2 regions of the Stenotrophomonas sp. DR822 genome follow, and region 1 is predicted to be linked to the other one. Evidence: riboswitches for the same ligand, from Rfam matches in the RefSeq annotation. Region 1 holds a riboswitch; the other holds the start of a gene.
The links. A riboswitch is a leader RNA that binds a small molecule or an ion and turns the genes downstream of it on or off. The one in region 1 is predicted to bind cobalamin.

Region 1 (7,347 bases):
CTCGTCGCCCTGCAGGCTCACATGCACGATGCGGTCGCGATACCCAGGCGCACGCGCCTGCAGCAGGTCGCGCCAGTTCTGCATGGTGGCCACCACCGCGAACAGGAAACGGCCCAGCTCACCGGCCGCCAGCGGCGTGGCGATGGACTGGTAGTGCCGCTGCCATCCATGCCGGTTCTCGGTAGGCAGGAACACCGCGCGTTCCAGCGTCTGTCGGCTGTCGCTCTCGCGCACCACCGGCTCGGGACGTTGCGGATAGACCAGGTTGATGGCGAAGGTCGGCCAGCGCGGCAGTGCGGCATCGAACAGGTGAATCGGGAAGTTGCTGCTGATCCCGCCATCGGAGAACCAGCACACCCGGAACGCGGTGATCACCGGACCGCAGGCCTGGCCCGCGCTGGTCAGCCCTTCCATGCTGTCGGCCACGTTCTGCCCGCCCTCATCTGCCGCCGTCGACGTCGGCTCGCAGCGACGTTCGCGACGCGAGGGCTCATGCAGCGGCACCGCGCTGATCAGCAGCGGGAAGCTGAGGCTCATGCGCGTGGCCACCAGTACCGGCAGCGACGCACCCTGCGGCAGATGGAAGTAGTTGCGGCCTTCAACCTCGCGCGGTGGTCCGGCGCGGTCGACCATCCACTGCACCACACTGGCCGGGAACAGCTGCTCGAACTCCTCGCGCAGGAACCAGAACTGCGCCCCGCCCAACGGCAGCGTGCGTGGTTCGTTGTGCGATACGCAGGTGGTGATCATCTGCAGGGTGATCGCATGCGGGCTGTCCGGTTCGCCTGCATAGCGCGGCGCGTCGTGCAGGTCGGCGAAGGTCAGCGGTGCATCCATCGGCTTGCCCGACAGCTGCTGCAGGTTTTCATGCAGCCACTCGGTCAGCGCCGGCCTGCCTGCACTGCGGCTAAGCCCGCTGCACAGGCCCAGCAGGTTGCGCCGCGCCACCCGGGCCACGCGCAGCGCAGCGGCGGCCACGCCCGCGCCGTAGGCACACAGCAGCGACGGCAGCAGGGTCGCGGCCACGCCGCTCCAGCCACCACCCCACCAGCCCAGGCCGAGCAGCAGTGCCAGCGACACCAGCACTTCCAACGGCGCGATCTGGAACACCGCGATGGCCAGGCACAGCAGCTTGCGTGGCCAGCCGGCGTTGCCGGTCAGCACCACCAGCAGTCGATATGCCGCGCGCGCGCCGGCGGCGGGCTGGAACAGGCTGTAGATGAATCCGCGCCGCGACAGCTGCGCCGACACTGCCGACAGACCGCCATAGCCGGCGTCGCCAGGCAGCTGTTCGCCCCGTTGCTGGCGCCGGTCGCCGTACGCCGCCGCGGCCGCCACGGCTGCGGCGATCGCACCGGCCGAAGTGCCGCCGATGCTCTTGAAACGGTATTCGCGAGCCAATGCGAGCACCGCGTTGGGATACACGATGCCGCTGGTGATGCCGCCTTTCATGACCAGATCGCAGTACTTCGCCGCCACGAGCCACCTCCCGTCTGTCGGTGCCCAGTATGGCAAGAGGCACTCTCACAGCCTGAGAAACGCGCCACAGCCCTGCGTTTTCATCGACCCTTGACCATTGCCGCCAACGCGTCCACCGTGAGCACGTCGAAGGTATCCCTGCCGTGGCATCGATGGCGGCAGGGATTTAAACGGGAATCCGGTGAAGGCGCCTTGCGCGCCCATTCCGGAGCTGCCCCGCAGCGGTGAATGGAGACGAATCCTGCCAACAGCACTGGGCTCGCGCCTGGGAAGCGGCAGGTAGTAGGTGGGCCAGCCGGCCCGTGTCCATCAGCCCGAATACCGGCCCCGGCCGGGGGACACGACCGTCCCCCTGACTCGACCTGGAATCTCCGCGGGGAGGTTGCCGGGGCCGTCGTCGTCCTGCGCGTGCAGGCGATGTGGCCGCGCGCGTCCTGTTCACGGTTTCCGTCCAGACCTGCTGCCAACGCCCAGATGCACCCGACGATGACCGAGCTCCAACGCCCCACCCTGACCCTTCCCGACAACGGCCAGCGCCTGTTGCTGCACTCATGCTGTGCGCCCTGCTCGGGTGAGGTGATGGAGGCGATCACTGCCTCCGGGATCGACTACGCGATCTTCTTCTACAACCCCAACATCCATCCGGTGAAGGAATACGAGCTGCGCAAGCAGGAGAACATTCGCTTCGCCGAACAGCACGGCATCCCCTTCATCGACTGCGACTACGACACCGACAACTGGTTCAGCCGTGCACGTGGCATGGAGAACGAACCCGAGCGTGGCATCCGCTGCACCATGTGCTTCGACATGCGTTTCGAGCGCACCGCGCTGTACGCGCACGAGCATGGCTACGACACCATCAGCTCTTCGCTGGGCATCTCGCGCTGGAAGAACATGGCACAGATCAACGACTGTGGTATTCGCGCCGCCTCGCGCTACGAAGGCCTGCAGTACTGGGACTACAACTGGCGCAAGGGCGGCGGTGCCAGCCGCATGATCGAGATCAGCAAGCGCGAGCAGTTCTACCAGCAGGAATACTGCGGCTGCGTCTACTCGCTGCGCGATGCCAACCGTCATCGTCGCGAGAACGGCCGCGAGCGCATCAGGATCGGTCTGCTGTATTACGGGCAGGACAACGACGACGCCAGCGGCGATTGACGTGCACGCGAGGGGCGGCCACGCTGGTCGCCCCTCCTGCGTTGTACCGGACCTGCCATGACCACCCTGCCCGCTGATGTCGCCCTGCTGGTGATCGACCTGCAGCCGGACTTCATGCCCGGTGGCGCCCTCGCCTGCGAACAGGGCGATGCGCTGGTGGCACCGATCAACGCGCTGTTGGCCGAGCGCCGCTACCGCACCGTGGTGGCCACCCAGGACTGGCACCCGGCCAACCACGCCTCGTTCGCCAGCCAGCACCCGGGCCACCTGCCTTTTGAAGCCATCCTGCTGCATGCACAGCCACAGACCCTGTGGCCGGACCACTGCGTGCAGGGCAGCACCGGCGCCGCCCTGCACCCCGGCGTGGACTGGACCGTGGCCGACCTGATCCTGCGCAAGGGCAGCCGCCAGCAGGTGGATTCCTACAGTGCCTTCCGCGAGAACCACGGCCCCGACGGCACGCGCCCGGCCACCGGGCTGGCCGGCTGGCTGCACGAACGCGGCATCCGCGAGGTGCACCTGTGCGGGCTGGCCCGCGACTACTGCGTGCTGTGGAGCGCGCAGGACGCGGTGAAGTCGGGTTTCCGGGTGAAATTCCTGTGGGAGCTGACCCGGCCGGTGACCGAGGCCAATGACGGCATGGTGCGCGAAGCCCTGGCGAAGGCGAGGATCGCGATCCTCTGACCCGCTTCCGCCGGGCATGGCCCGGCGCTACCCGTCGTCCGATCCTGGTAGCGCCGGGCCATGCCCGGCGAGCGGGCGACGCGGCCGTTACCTGAACACCACCGTGCGGTGCCCGTTGAGCAGGATGCGGTGCTCCACGTGCCGGCGCACCGCCCGCGCCAACACCTGCGATTCGGTATCGCTGCCCAGCCGTACCAGTTCGCGCGGGGTCATCGCGTGGTCCACGCGGGCCACGTCCTGTTCGATGATCGGGCCTTCGTCCAGGTCTTCGGTGACGTAGTGCGCGGTGGCGCCGATGATCTTGACCCCGCGCGCGTGCGCCTGGTGGTACGGCTGCGCGCCCTTGAAGCTGGGCAGGAAACTGTGGTGGATGTTGATCGCCCTGCCCGCCAGCGCACGGCACAGCGTGGGCGAGAGAATCTGCATGTAGCGCGCCAGCACCACCAGGTCGATGCGCTCGCGCTCGACCAGATCGATGATCTGCTGTTCCTGCGCCGCGCGCGTGTCGGCGTTCACCGGCAGGTGGTGGAACGGCACCTGGTAGGACGCTGCCAGTGCTGCGAAGTCGGCATGGTTGGAGGCCACCGCAGCGATGTCCACCTTCAACTGGCCGCTGTGCGCACGGAACAGCAGATCGTTCAGGCAATGGCCCTGCTTGCTGACCAGCACCAGCAGGTGCGGCCGGCGGCGGCCATCATGCAGCTGCCAGTCCATGCCGAAGTCTGCGGCCAGTGCGGCCATCGCGGCGTGCACGGTGTCCAGCGGCAGACCCGCATCGCGGTCGAAGTGCACGCGCAGGAAGAAGCGACCGCTCTCCTCGTCGCCGAACTGCTGGGCGTCGAGGATGTTGCAGCCGTGGTCGAACAACAGGCCCGACACGCGGTAGACGATGCCGGTGCGGTCGGGACAGGAGAGAGTGAGGATGGAATCGGGGCGCATCGCCGGAGTGTAGGGCAGCACCGCTGCGCGGTGCACGATGCTGTCAAATGCAACCATCAATCAGAGGCAAGGCGCAGAGCGCGAATGATTGGGGCAACTTCTTCCCCCGCACCTCGCCAACCGGTTCCAGTTTCAATGACCCGACCCTCGCGAACAAGGTGAAAGACCGGAGTCTGCTGACGGTCGAAATCCGCCCACCTCTTGTCCATGTACATCACGCTCATCGGCAGCTCAGGATGAAGTCCATTCCATTCGGCGATGCTATCGCCGGCCCAGTGCGGGCCATTGGGCACTACCAACACCAGCTTATCGCGGAGCCCCTGGTAGGCAGGTTGGGCGACAATGTTCTGCAGGGCTCTTCGTGAGTGACCACAACGCGGATGAACGATGGCGACAACCTGGTCTCCGCTCAGCCGTATCGAATCACGAACGAGGGAACCGTCAGCCTGGACAGCGTACACGGGCAGGCCGGGCGGGAAGCGGCCCGGAAAAACCCGCGGAAACGCCGGGACATTGCTGAGCCACTGGCGACGCAGCCGTTCTGCTTGGGCAAAATCTCCCCTTGCCACATGTAGCCCTATCAGCCTGCGATGATGCTCAGCGCCGGCGGTGCCGCGCTCGACCAACAGGCCGTACTGTGCCAACGCATTGCGCAGTGGTTCGGCATCCGGTACGTAGTTGGCGAACAGCGAAGCAGCCTTGAACTGGTCCTCGATGACGCGGTCCTTGTTTCTGCAGCCGACCGCACGTGATGCCCTTCGACCCGCAACGTAGATGTGCGACAGCGCCTCGATGCGATCACGTGCAGATGCATTCAGCGTTGTCGCCTCCGCCTTCAACAGCTGTGTGTAGGTATCGGCCTTGCATATGGATACAGGGCTGATACTGGACGCAGCTCCTAGAACAAGCATCCATTCGAGGAGCAGCATGCGCGCTCAGCAACCCGACATGCAGACGAACTCTGTGGACTCTCTGCACGTGGCACGGGCGACACATCGATATCCCATGTGATCCTCCACGAGCTCACCGGATTGGACATACGAGCGGCGGATATCGCGATCAACTTCAGTATCGACACGCAACCCTGGCATCAGCCGAAGTGTGCGTTCGGCACCGAACAGCGACAGCAGCCGGCGGGCTTGACTGTAGCTCAGCTCGCTGGCGATGGCGTCCGTCGAGTAACCAACCAGGCCGTTCTCGTTGAATGACAGCGAGGTCAGGAACTGCTCCAGCCCGTCGGCGGACAGGAGCGTCAGCGGCGAATCCACGGGAATGGCGGCGAGGTAGCTGTCCAGGCGCGCTGCGCTGGATATCTGCGCGTTCTTCTGCGCGACGAGCATCTGCTCACGTAGTGACTCCCGCACACCATCGCCCGTCTGGGCGGCAGCGGAAGCGGAAGCGGAGTAGGCAAGCACCAGTGCAAGCAAAGAGACGCGCGTGCAGTTCTGCATGATGAACTCCTGTATGCGGCGAACGTGCCGTGGTCAGCGTAGTGCGGGGCGTTGCGGCAGGATTGTGCGTCCGGTCTCGCAACGCTTGCATTGCAACAATTCCTATGCCACCGGCCGCCGGGGTTCGCGGGCAAAGCGACTGCTTGGGACAGACCCAAGCGATACTTGGCCTTCCGCATGGCAAGCTGGTCGGTCATGAACCTGTTGCAGCTCATCCGCAGCTTCACCCGCACCGCAGAGACCGGCAGCATTGCCGCTGCGGCGCGCACCCTTGGCATCAGCGCCACCGCCGTGGGCCAGAACATCAACCGGCTGGAAGCCCACCTGGGCGTCCGCCTGCTGAACCGCAGCACGCGTCAGCTGGCGCTGAGCGAAGCCGGCACGGTGTACCTGGCGCAGGTGCGGCATATCGAAGCCGACCTGGCGCGCGCGCAGGCGATGGTGACCGCCGGCGACGTGGAGCCGGCCGGGCCCCTGCGCATCGCCAGCAGCAGCGCGTTCGGCCGGCACGTGCTGGCACCGCTGCTGCCCTCATTGCAGCATCGGTACCCGCAGCTGCAGCTGGAGCTGCGCCTGACCGATCGCGCCGTGCAGCACGGTGCCGAGGCGGTGGATGCCAGCATCCGCATCGGCGCGCAGCTGGAGGACGGGCTGGTGGCACGTCCACTGGCGCGCATCCCGTTCGTGTTCTGCGCCTCGCCGGCGTATCTGCAGGCGCACGGCACGCCGCTGCAACCGGCGCAGCTGGCCGCCCATCGCGGCCTGCTGCATCGCTTTCCCACCGATGGCCGGCCACTGCGCTGGGGCCTGCTTAAGGACGGCGAGCGGGTGGATGCCGCGCTGCCGCCGAGCATGGTCTGCGATGACATCGATGCGCTGGCCGAGCTGGCCGCCGCCGGTGCCGGCATCACCCGGCTGGCGGCGTTCGTGGCCGAGCCCTACCTGCGCGATGGTCGCCTGCAGTGCGTGTTCGGTTGCGGCACCGACTGGCAGCCGGAACCGATGGACATCTACTTCTGCGTGAGCGACCGCCGCGATTTCACCGCCAAGATCCGCGCGCTGTTCGAGCACCTTCAGGCCGGCCTGCCGCCGGCCTGGCAGGTGTAGTGCTCAGCGCGGGCTGAACACGCCGCGTGCGTCGCGCGGTTCGCAGCGCAGGTACTGCGGTGCCGGCACCACGCTGTCGCCCAGTGCAGCAGCGGCGTGCCACGGCCAGCGCGGGTCGTACAGGATGCCCCGGGCCAGCGCGATGGCATCGGCCTGGTTGTGGCGCAGGATCGATTCGGCCTGCTCCGGCTCGGTGATCATGCCCACCGCGATCACCGGCATGCGCACCTTCTTGGCCTTGATCGCCGCCGCGAACGGCACCTGGTAGCCCGGGCCGACACTGATCTTCTGGCGCTCGTGCAGGCCGCCGCTGGACACATGCAGGAAATTGCAGCCGCGCGCGTCCAGCACCTGTGCCAGCGCCTCGCTCTGCACGATGTCCCACCCCCCCTCGACCCAGTCGCTGGCGGAGATGCGTACGCCTACGGCGACCTTGTCCGACACTGCAGCACGCACTGCGTCAAACACTTCCACCAGCATCCGCAGGCGGTTCGGCAGCGAGCCACCGTAGCCATCGGTGCGGCGGTTG
Region 2 (7,347 bases), 280 kb from region 1:
GCAGCACACCCCTCTTGCGGCGCTGGTGGTGATGCCGACCGTGCACAACCCGCTGGGCTGCACGATGCCGATCGCCGACAAGCAGCGCCTGGCCGAACTGGTCAACGCACGCCAGCTGCCGCTGATCGAAGACGCGGTGTATGCCGAACTGCAGTTCAGCGAGCCGCCGGCGCCGTTGCTGAAGGCGTTCGACCGCGACGGTTGGGTGATGGTGGTCGGTGGATTCTCGAAAACGCTGGCACCGGACTACCGCATCGGCTGGCTCGATGGCGGCCGCTTCGCCGAACGCATCGCGCTGCTCAAATTCCAGTCCACCGGCGGCGAACCGCAGCTGCTCGGTGATGCGGTGGCGGCCTACCTGGAAGCCGGCAGCTACGAGCACCACCTGCATCGCATGCGCCGGTTGTACCGCGAACAGGTCGGTCGCCTGCGGCAGCTGGTGGCCGAACATTTCCCGGCCGGCACCTGCGCCACCGAGCCGCAGGGAGGGTTCCTGCTGTGGCTGGAGCTGCCTGGCGTAGACACCCGGGAGCTGTTCGAGCGCGCATTGGCAGAGGACATCGTGTTCATGCCGGGCCAGGTGTATTCGCGTGGCGCGCGCTACCGGCATTGCCTGCGGTTGTCGTGCTGCCAGACCCTGGACGCGCGCTTCATCGCTGCGGTGGAACGGTTGGGTGCGATCGCACGGGAGCTGGTGGCGCGCTGATTGATCGGTAGCGCCGGGCCATGCCCGGCGAGCGCACCGCGTGGCGGCCAGAAAATCCGCCGGGCATGGCCCGGCGCTACCATCACGCGCTGTGCAGATACGCGCTCAACGCTTCTCCATCGGCGCCCGGCAGATGCGGCAGCCGGCCCCAGCAGGGCATCGGCAGACGCTGCTGCAAGGTCGCGAAATTCTCATCCTGGCGCTGCATCGACGGATCGATGTGGTTGCCGATCCAGCCCAGGCACTCCACGCCACTGGCCTGCAGCGCGTGTGCGGTCAACCGCGCATGGTTGACGCAGCCCAGGCGCATGCCGACCACCAGCACCACCGGCAGCCGCAGCGCACGTACCAGGTCAAGCTGGTCCAGCTGCGCCGACAACGGCGCCAGCCAGCCGCCCACGCCTTCGACCACCACCACGTCAGCCTGTGCGCGCAGGCGTTCGAAGGCCGCCACGATCGGGGCCAGTTCGATGCGCACGCCATCTTCTGCGGCCGCCAGTTCGGGCGCCAACGGCTGGCGCAATGCGTAGGGGTTCAGATCGGCGTAGTCAGGCACCGGCAGGCTGGCGGCCTGCAATGCCAGCGCGTCGTCGTTGCGCAGCCCCTGCCCCGCGTCATGGCTGCCGCTGGCCACCGGCTTCATGCCCACCGCGCGCAGGCCGCGCCGGCGCAGCGCGTGCAGCAGCGCGGTACTGGCGGCGGTCTTGCCGATCTCGGTATCGGTACCGGTGACGAACAGGGCCGTCGGCAACGTGGCAGGCAGGGACATCACAGGCTCCAGCAGGGCAGCAGAGCCCCCATTATCGCTGGCCCGGCACGCTTGCTAGACTGCGGCCATGTTCGCCAACGCCTCGCTCACCGGCAGCAAGCCGGAACAATACGCCCAGCTGCTGGAACAGGCCCGTGGCCTGGTCTACGGCGAGTCCGACCGCATCGCCAATGCGGCCAACCTCGCTGCACTGGTCTACCACGCCCTGCCCGACCTGAACTGGGTGGGCTTCTACCTGTATGACGGCAAGGAACTGGTGGTCGGTCCGTTCCAGGGCCTGCCGGCCTGCGTACGCATTCCGCTGGACAAGGGCGTGTGCGGTGCGGCCGCCAGCCAGCGCGTCACCCAGCGGATCGAAGATGTGGACGCCTTCCCCGGCCATATCGCCTGCGACGCCGCATCGCGCTCGGAACTGGTGGTGCCGTTGCTCCGCGGTGGGGAGCTGATCGGTGTGTTCGATATCGACAGCCCGGTCGTCGGCCGCTTCGATGCCGAGGACCAGGCCGGCCTGGAAGCCATCGCCGAGGTGTTCGTCGGGGCGTTGGCGTGAGCGCGGTCAAGCTGCGCAACATCGGCCCGAAGAGTGCGGCATGGCTGCGGCAGGTGGGCCTGCGCAGCCGTGAGGACCTGGTTGCCACCGGTGCCGTCGGTGCCTTCGTCAAGGTCAAGCGTGCCGGCTTCAAGCCCAGCCTCAACCTGCTGTATTCGCTGGAAGGTGCGCTGCTGGACTGCCACTGGCAGGAATTGAGCGAACCGCAGCGTACGGCGCTGGTGCAGGACTACGAAGCACGAATCGCCGTGCATCCGCTGAAGGCGGCAGGTCCGGCCTCGGGCCCGGTGCATGAGCAGCGCTTCGACGCCGAGGATGATGGCGAAGAAAGCGCGGCCGAAAGCGCCGACGAGGATTGAGGCCTCCGCGTTGCTGGGAATGCCGGCCAGCGGCCGGCACCACCACCGTGATGCGCGATCGGTAGCGCCGGGCCATGCCCGGCGAGCGCGTAGCGCGGGTGATGTGGAATCCCCCGGGCATGGCCCGGCGCTACCGGATTCGTCAGGGTTGCTGCAGCTCCAGCAGCTCGCCCACCAGCCCCGCTTCACCGCGCTCGACCCACACGCGCAGGCGCGTGCCGTGGTCGATGCGCAGCGCCCAGCACAGCGACATCGGCAGGCCGCACACCAGCGACAGCACCATGCGCAGCGGGCCGCCGTGGCTGACCACGACCGTCGGTGGCGGGTCGTCGTCATCCAGCAGGCGATCCAGCGCGCGTGCGATGCGCCGTTCGAAGTGGCCCCAGCTTTCGCCATGCGGCGGCGGAAACGCGTGCGGATCGGCGTGGAACGCGGCCAACGCCTCTTCCGGCAGATCGAACAATGACTGGCCATCCCAGTCACCGAAATCCAGCTCTTCCCACTCCTCGTCGGCCTCAACATCCAGCGCGCGCGGTGTGGCCAGTGCCATCGCCGTATGCAGCGAGCGCAGGCGCGGCGAACTGATCACCCGTTCCCACGACTGCCCGGCATAGGCATCGACCAGCTCCTGCGGCAGGCGGGCCAGCTGCGGCGGATCGCTGCGGCCATCGAGGAACTCATCACGACCGTTGCCGGCATGGCGGACCAGGTCGAGGATCATGCGCGTGCCCAGTCAGGGCGGCGCGGGAACAGCGGAAAACAGACGGACATCGGCAACGGCACCACGATAATTCGAGCTGCATTCTAGGCGCTGGCGCAGGTCTGCTGCACCGTGCAGGTGCATCCGCGCCTCGCCAGTAGCGCAGGTTCACTGCTACGGGCCGGCCGCGATGCCGTAGACTGCGCGCACTTCCAGGTGACCTGCGGCCCTGCCGGCAGGTTGAAACGGGAAGCCGGTGACGCGTGACAACACGCCATGCCGGCGCTGCCCCCGCAACGGTAAGCACGTCAGTTCCAGGCAACCCGCCACTGTGCCGCAGGCATGGGAAGGCGCCTGGACGGTGGCCTCGGGCCACCCGGCGGCGAGCCCGGAGACCGGCCCGGAAGCCTCAGGTCGCGATGCGGTGGGCATGGCGCTGGTTGTCTGCGGCGATGGCTGCGGCATCGGCGCGTGCCTGCCTGTTGTGACTCCTCCCCTTCGCTGCGCGGGCGTGCGCGGCACCTGGAGTCCCCCGATGAAACTGCAGTCCCGAATGCTGTCCCTGGCCGTGCTGGCCGCACTTCCTGCCTTGGCCCTGGCCGATGATGGCGCCGCCGACCTCGACCAGGTGCTGGTCACCGCCACCCGCACGCCGATCGCCCTGCAGGACAGCATTGCGCCTGCGCAGGTGATCGACCGCGCGCAGATCGAATCCAGCCAGGCCACCTCCCTGCAGGAACTGCTTCGGGGCCGCGCCGGCATCAACCTGACCAACGCCGGTGGCCTGGGCAAGCAGAGCTCGCTGTTCCTGCGTGGCACCAATTCCTCGCACACCGTGGTGCTGGTCGATGGCGTGCGCATCAACAGCGCCGACCTCGGCCTGGCGATGTACCAGGATCTGCCGCTGGCACAGATCGAGCGCGTGGAAATCGTGCGCGGCCCGCAGTCCAGCCTGTACGGTGCCGACGCCATCGGCGGCGTGATCCAGATCTTCACCCGCCGCAACCAGGGTGATTTCGCTCCGCACTTCCAGCTGGGCGGCGGCAGCAATGGCCTGCGTGAAGCCAGCGGTGGCATCGGTGGCGGCACCGAACGCGGCTGGTTCGGTGCCGACATCGCCTACCAGCATTCGGATGGCATCGATGCCTGCCGCGGTTCGGCCACGCTGTTTACCGGCTGCTTCGCCGATGAACCCGACCGCGATGGCTACCGCAACCTGTCCAAGAGCCTGCGCGGTGGTTACAACCTGAGCGACGAGTGGACCGTGGAAGGCAGCGCCCTGCGTGCCGACGGCAAGAACCACTACGACGGCTACTACAACTACTCCGAGACCCGCCAGCAGGTGCTGGCCGGCAAGGTGCGCTACACCCCGTCCGAACAGTTGACGCTGACCGCCAACGTCGGGCGCAGCGACAACGAGTCCGACAACTTCGGTGATTTCGGTGCACGCGGCAGCGCACAGACGCACCGCGACAGCGCTTCGCTGCAGGCCGACATCGGTGTTGCCGAAGGCCAGCTGCTCAGCACCGGCGTGGACTGGAGCGAGGACAACCTGGATGGCAGCAGCGCCGGTTACCTGGTCGACAGCCGTCGCAACACCGGCGTATTCCTGCAGTACCAGGCGCGCTTCGGCCGTCACCAGCTGCAGGCCAGCGCACGCAATGATGACAACCAGCAGTTCGGCAACCATGCCACCGGCAGCCTCGGCTGGGCGATGGAGCTGGGCCACGGCCTGCGCGTCAACGCCAGCTACGGCACCGCGTTCAAGGCACCGACCTTCAGCGACCTGTACGACCCGTGGAGCGGCGTGCCGACGCTGGACCCGGAGAAGTCCAGGAGTGCCAACCTCGGCATCTCGCAGCAGGGCCAGGGCTGGCGCTGGGGCCTGGACGTGTACGAAACCCGCATCGATGACCTGATCACCTACGACGCGGCCACCTTCCGCATGCAGCAGGTCGAAAAGGCACGCATCCGCGGTGCGGAATTGACCGGCGGCGCCACCGTGGCCGGCTTCGACATCAACGCGCAGCTGAGTTTCACCGACCCGCGCAACCGCACCAACGGCAGCGCGCAGTTCGACAACTGGCTGGCACGCCGTGCGCAGCAGACCGCGCGCCTGGACATCGATCGCCGCTTCGGCGACTTCCGCACCGGCCTGACCGTACAGGGCGCGGGCAAGCGCTACGACGATGCCGCCAACGCGGTGAAGGTCGGCGGCTACGGCACGCTGGACCTGCGCGCCGAATACGCGCTGACCCCGGCATGGTCGGTGCTGGCGCGGGTGGCCAATGTGTTCGACCGCGAGTACGAAACCGTGGCGTGGTTCAACCAGCCAGGCCGCGAATATCAGCTGAGCGTGCGTTACCAGCCCAGGTAAGTGGTAGCGCCGGGCCATGCCCGGCGTCGGGGCGCCAGATCGAAGGGCCGCCGGGCATGGCCCGGCGCTACCGGCGGGTCAGATCGCCGATACCGCAGCCAATCCCGGCAGTTCACGCAGGTCGTCGATTACCGCGACGGCCTGCGCGTTTTCCAGGTCCAGTCCTCGCGGATAGCCGTAGCGCACCAGCGCGATCGGCATGCCGGCGTCCTCGGCAGCACGATAGTCGGTGAGCGAATCGCCAACCATCAGGCACGCGTCGACGGGCAGTTCGAAGTGCGCGGCGATATGCCGCAACGGCTCACCACTGGGCTTGCGCTGAGGCAGCGAATCACCACCCAGCACCAGCGCAAAGGCATCGGCGATGCCCAGGTGCTGCAGCAACGGCGGCACCAGCGCGGCCGGCTTGTTGGTGCAGATGGCCAGCGGCACGTTCAACGCGCGCAACTGTGCCAGCGCGTCCACTACGCCAGCGAACAGCTGCGGGCTGCGCAGCAGGCATTGGCGGTAATGGACCATGAAGGTCGGCATCACCGCTGCCAGATCGATCTGACGCCCGGCGGCCTGCACGGCCTGTTCGACCAGCCGGCGCACGCCGTCGCCGATCCAGCCCAGCACGGTGGCTTCGGGTACGCGCGCCAGGCCGATGTCTTCCAGCGTGCGGTTCAGTGCTTCGGCGATATCGGCGGCGCTGTCGACCAGCGTGCCATCGAGGTCGAACACGACCAGCGGATAGGGATACGACAAGGGACGGCTCACTCGTGCAACGTGGGGCCGTCCATTGTACGCCCGCGTCTTCAGCCGATCCGGCGTGCGCGGGTGGCCAGGAAGGTCGGCAGGTAACGGTCGATCAGGAAGCGCGGCTGCGGCTGCCAGTCTTCCATGAAGCGGTCGATGACGAACCCGGCATCCAGCTGCCCGGCGATCAGATCCCCCAGGCTGTGGCCGAATGTCAGCGCTTCGCCACGGGCCAGCTTGGCCTCGCGCGCGGCGGGCTCCAGGTCTTCCAGGTCGGAATAGGGAATCGCGTACTGCGGGCGGATCAGGCCCTGCTCGCTCAGCTGTGCATCACGCGCGGCAACGAACACCACCGGATTGTAGAAGCTGGCCATCAGCAGGCCATCGCGTGCCAGCACCCGGCGGCACTCGGCCCACACCGGACGCACGTCGGGCACGTACAGGTTCGAGATGGGATGGAACACCACATCGAAGCTGTCGTTGGCAAAGGCCTGCAGATCACGCATGTCACCCTGCACGGTGCGCAGCGACAGACCATCGCGGTCGGCGACGGCGCGGTCCTGCGCCAGCTGCCCGTCGGAAAGGTCGAACACGGTCACCTCAGCGCCTGCTGCGGCAAGCACGGGTGCCTGTTGGCCACCGGCCGAGGCCAGGCACAGGATGCGCCTGCCACGCACATCGCCCAGCCAATCCAGCGGCAACGCACGCGGCGTCAGGTGTACCTGCCAGCGTCCCTCGCGTGCGGCGGCAATCGTTCCGGCATCCGCCGGTCGCGACCACTCGCGCACCTCGCTGGCCTGGCGGTCCCAGGCAGCACGGTTGTGGTCGATCAACGCCTGTCCATGGTTCATGGGTTCTCCTTGCGCGAAGGGCGCCAGTCCAGATCCTGGAAGGCCGGGCTGGCGAAGCACTCGGCGAGGAAATCCAGGAATCGCCGCATGATAACGGGCTGTTGCCGGCGCGAGGCGTACACGGCATGAATGCCCAGCTCGTCCAGGCTGTACTCGGGCAGCAGTTCGATCAGCTCACCACTGCGCAGCAACGGCGCGACCTGGTAGGTCGGCAACATGGCGATGCCGGCATTGGCGCGCACCGCCTCCAGCAACAGCGATGCTTCATTGGCACTGATGTTGCCGCCCACCGCCACC

Region 2: linked by a shared signal. The riboswitch ahead of btuB (TonB-dependent vitamin B12 receptor) and the one ahead of K5K93_RS11545 (epoxyqueuosine reductase QueH) in region 1 are both predicted to bind cobalamin.

Annotation. Positions count from the first base shown of each region.
Region 1 covers NZ_CP081826.1:2,487,400-2,494,746, forward strand. The annotation lists gene K5K93_RS11540 (patatin-like phospholipase family protein) at 1-1,452, opposite strand, end outside; cobalamin riboswitch at 1,607-1,824, shown strand; gene K5K93_RS11545 (epoxyqueuosine reductase QueH) at 1,966-2,637, shown strand; gene pncA (bifunctional nicotinamidase/pyrazinamidase) at 2,695-3,321, shown strand; gene purU (formyltetrahydrofolate deformylase) at 3,409-4,260, opposite strand; gene K5K93_RS11560 (hypothetical protein) at 4,317-5,189, opposite strand; gene K5K93_RS11565 (hypothetical protein) at 5,196-5,711, opposite strand; gene K5K93_RS11570 (LysR family transcriptional regulator) at 5,907-6,818, shown strand; gene K5K93_RS11575 (NADH:flavin oxidoreductase/NADH oxidase) at 6,822-7,347, opposite strand, start outside.
Region 2 covers NZ_CP081826.1:2,202,603-2,209,949, forward strand. The annotation lists gene K5K93_RS10150 (PLP-dependent aminotransferase family protein) at 1-706, shown strand, start outside; gene bioD (dethiobiotin synthase) at 789-1,475, opposite strand; gene K5K93_RS10160 (GAF domain-containing protein) at 1,543-2,025, shown strand; gene K5K93_RS10165 (TfoX/Sxy family protein) at 2,022-2,384, shown strand; gene K5K93_RS10170 (histidine phosphatase family protein) at 2,527-3,105, opposite strand; cobalamin riboswitch at 3,282-3,503, shown strand; gene btuB (TonB-dependent vitamin B12 receptor) at 3,620-5,461, shown strand; gene gph (phosphoglycolate phosphatase) at 5,540-6,208, opposite strand; gene K5K93_RS10185 (class I SAM-dependent methyltransferase) at 6,259-7,050, opposite strand; gene K5K93_RS10190 (LysR family transcriptional regulator) at 7,047-7,347, opposite strand, start outside.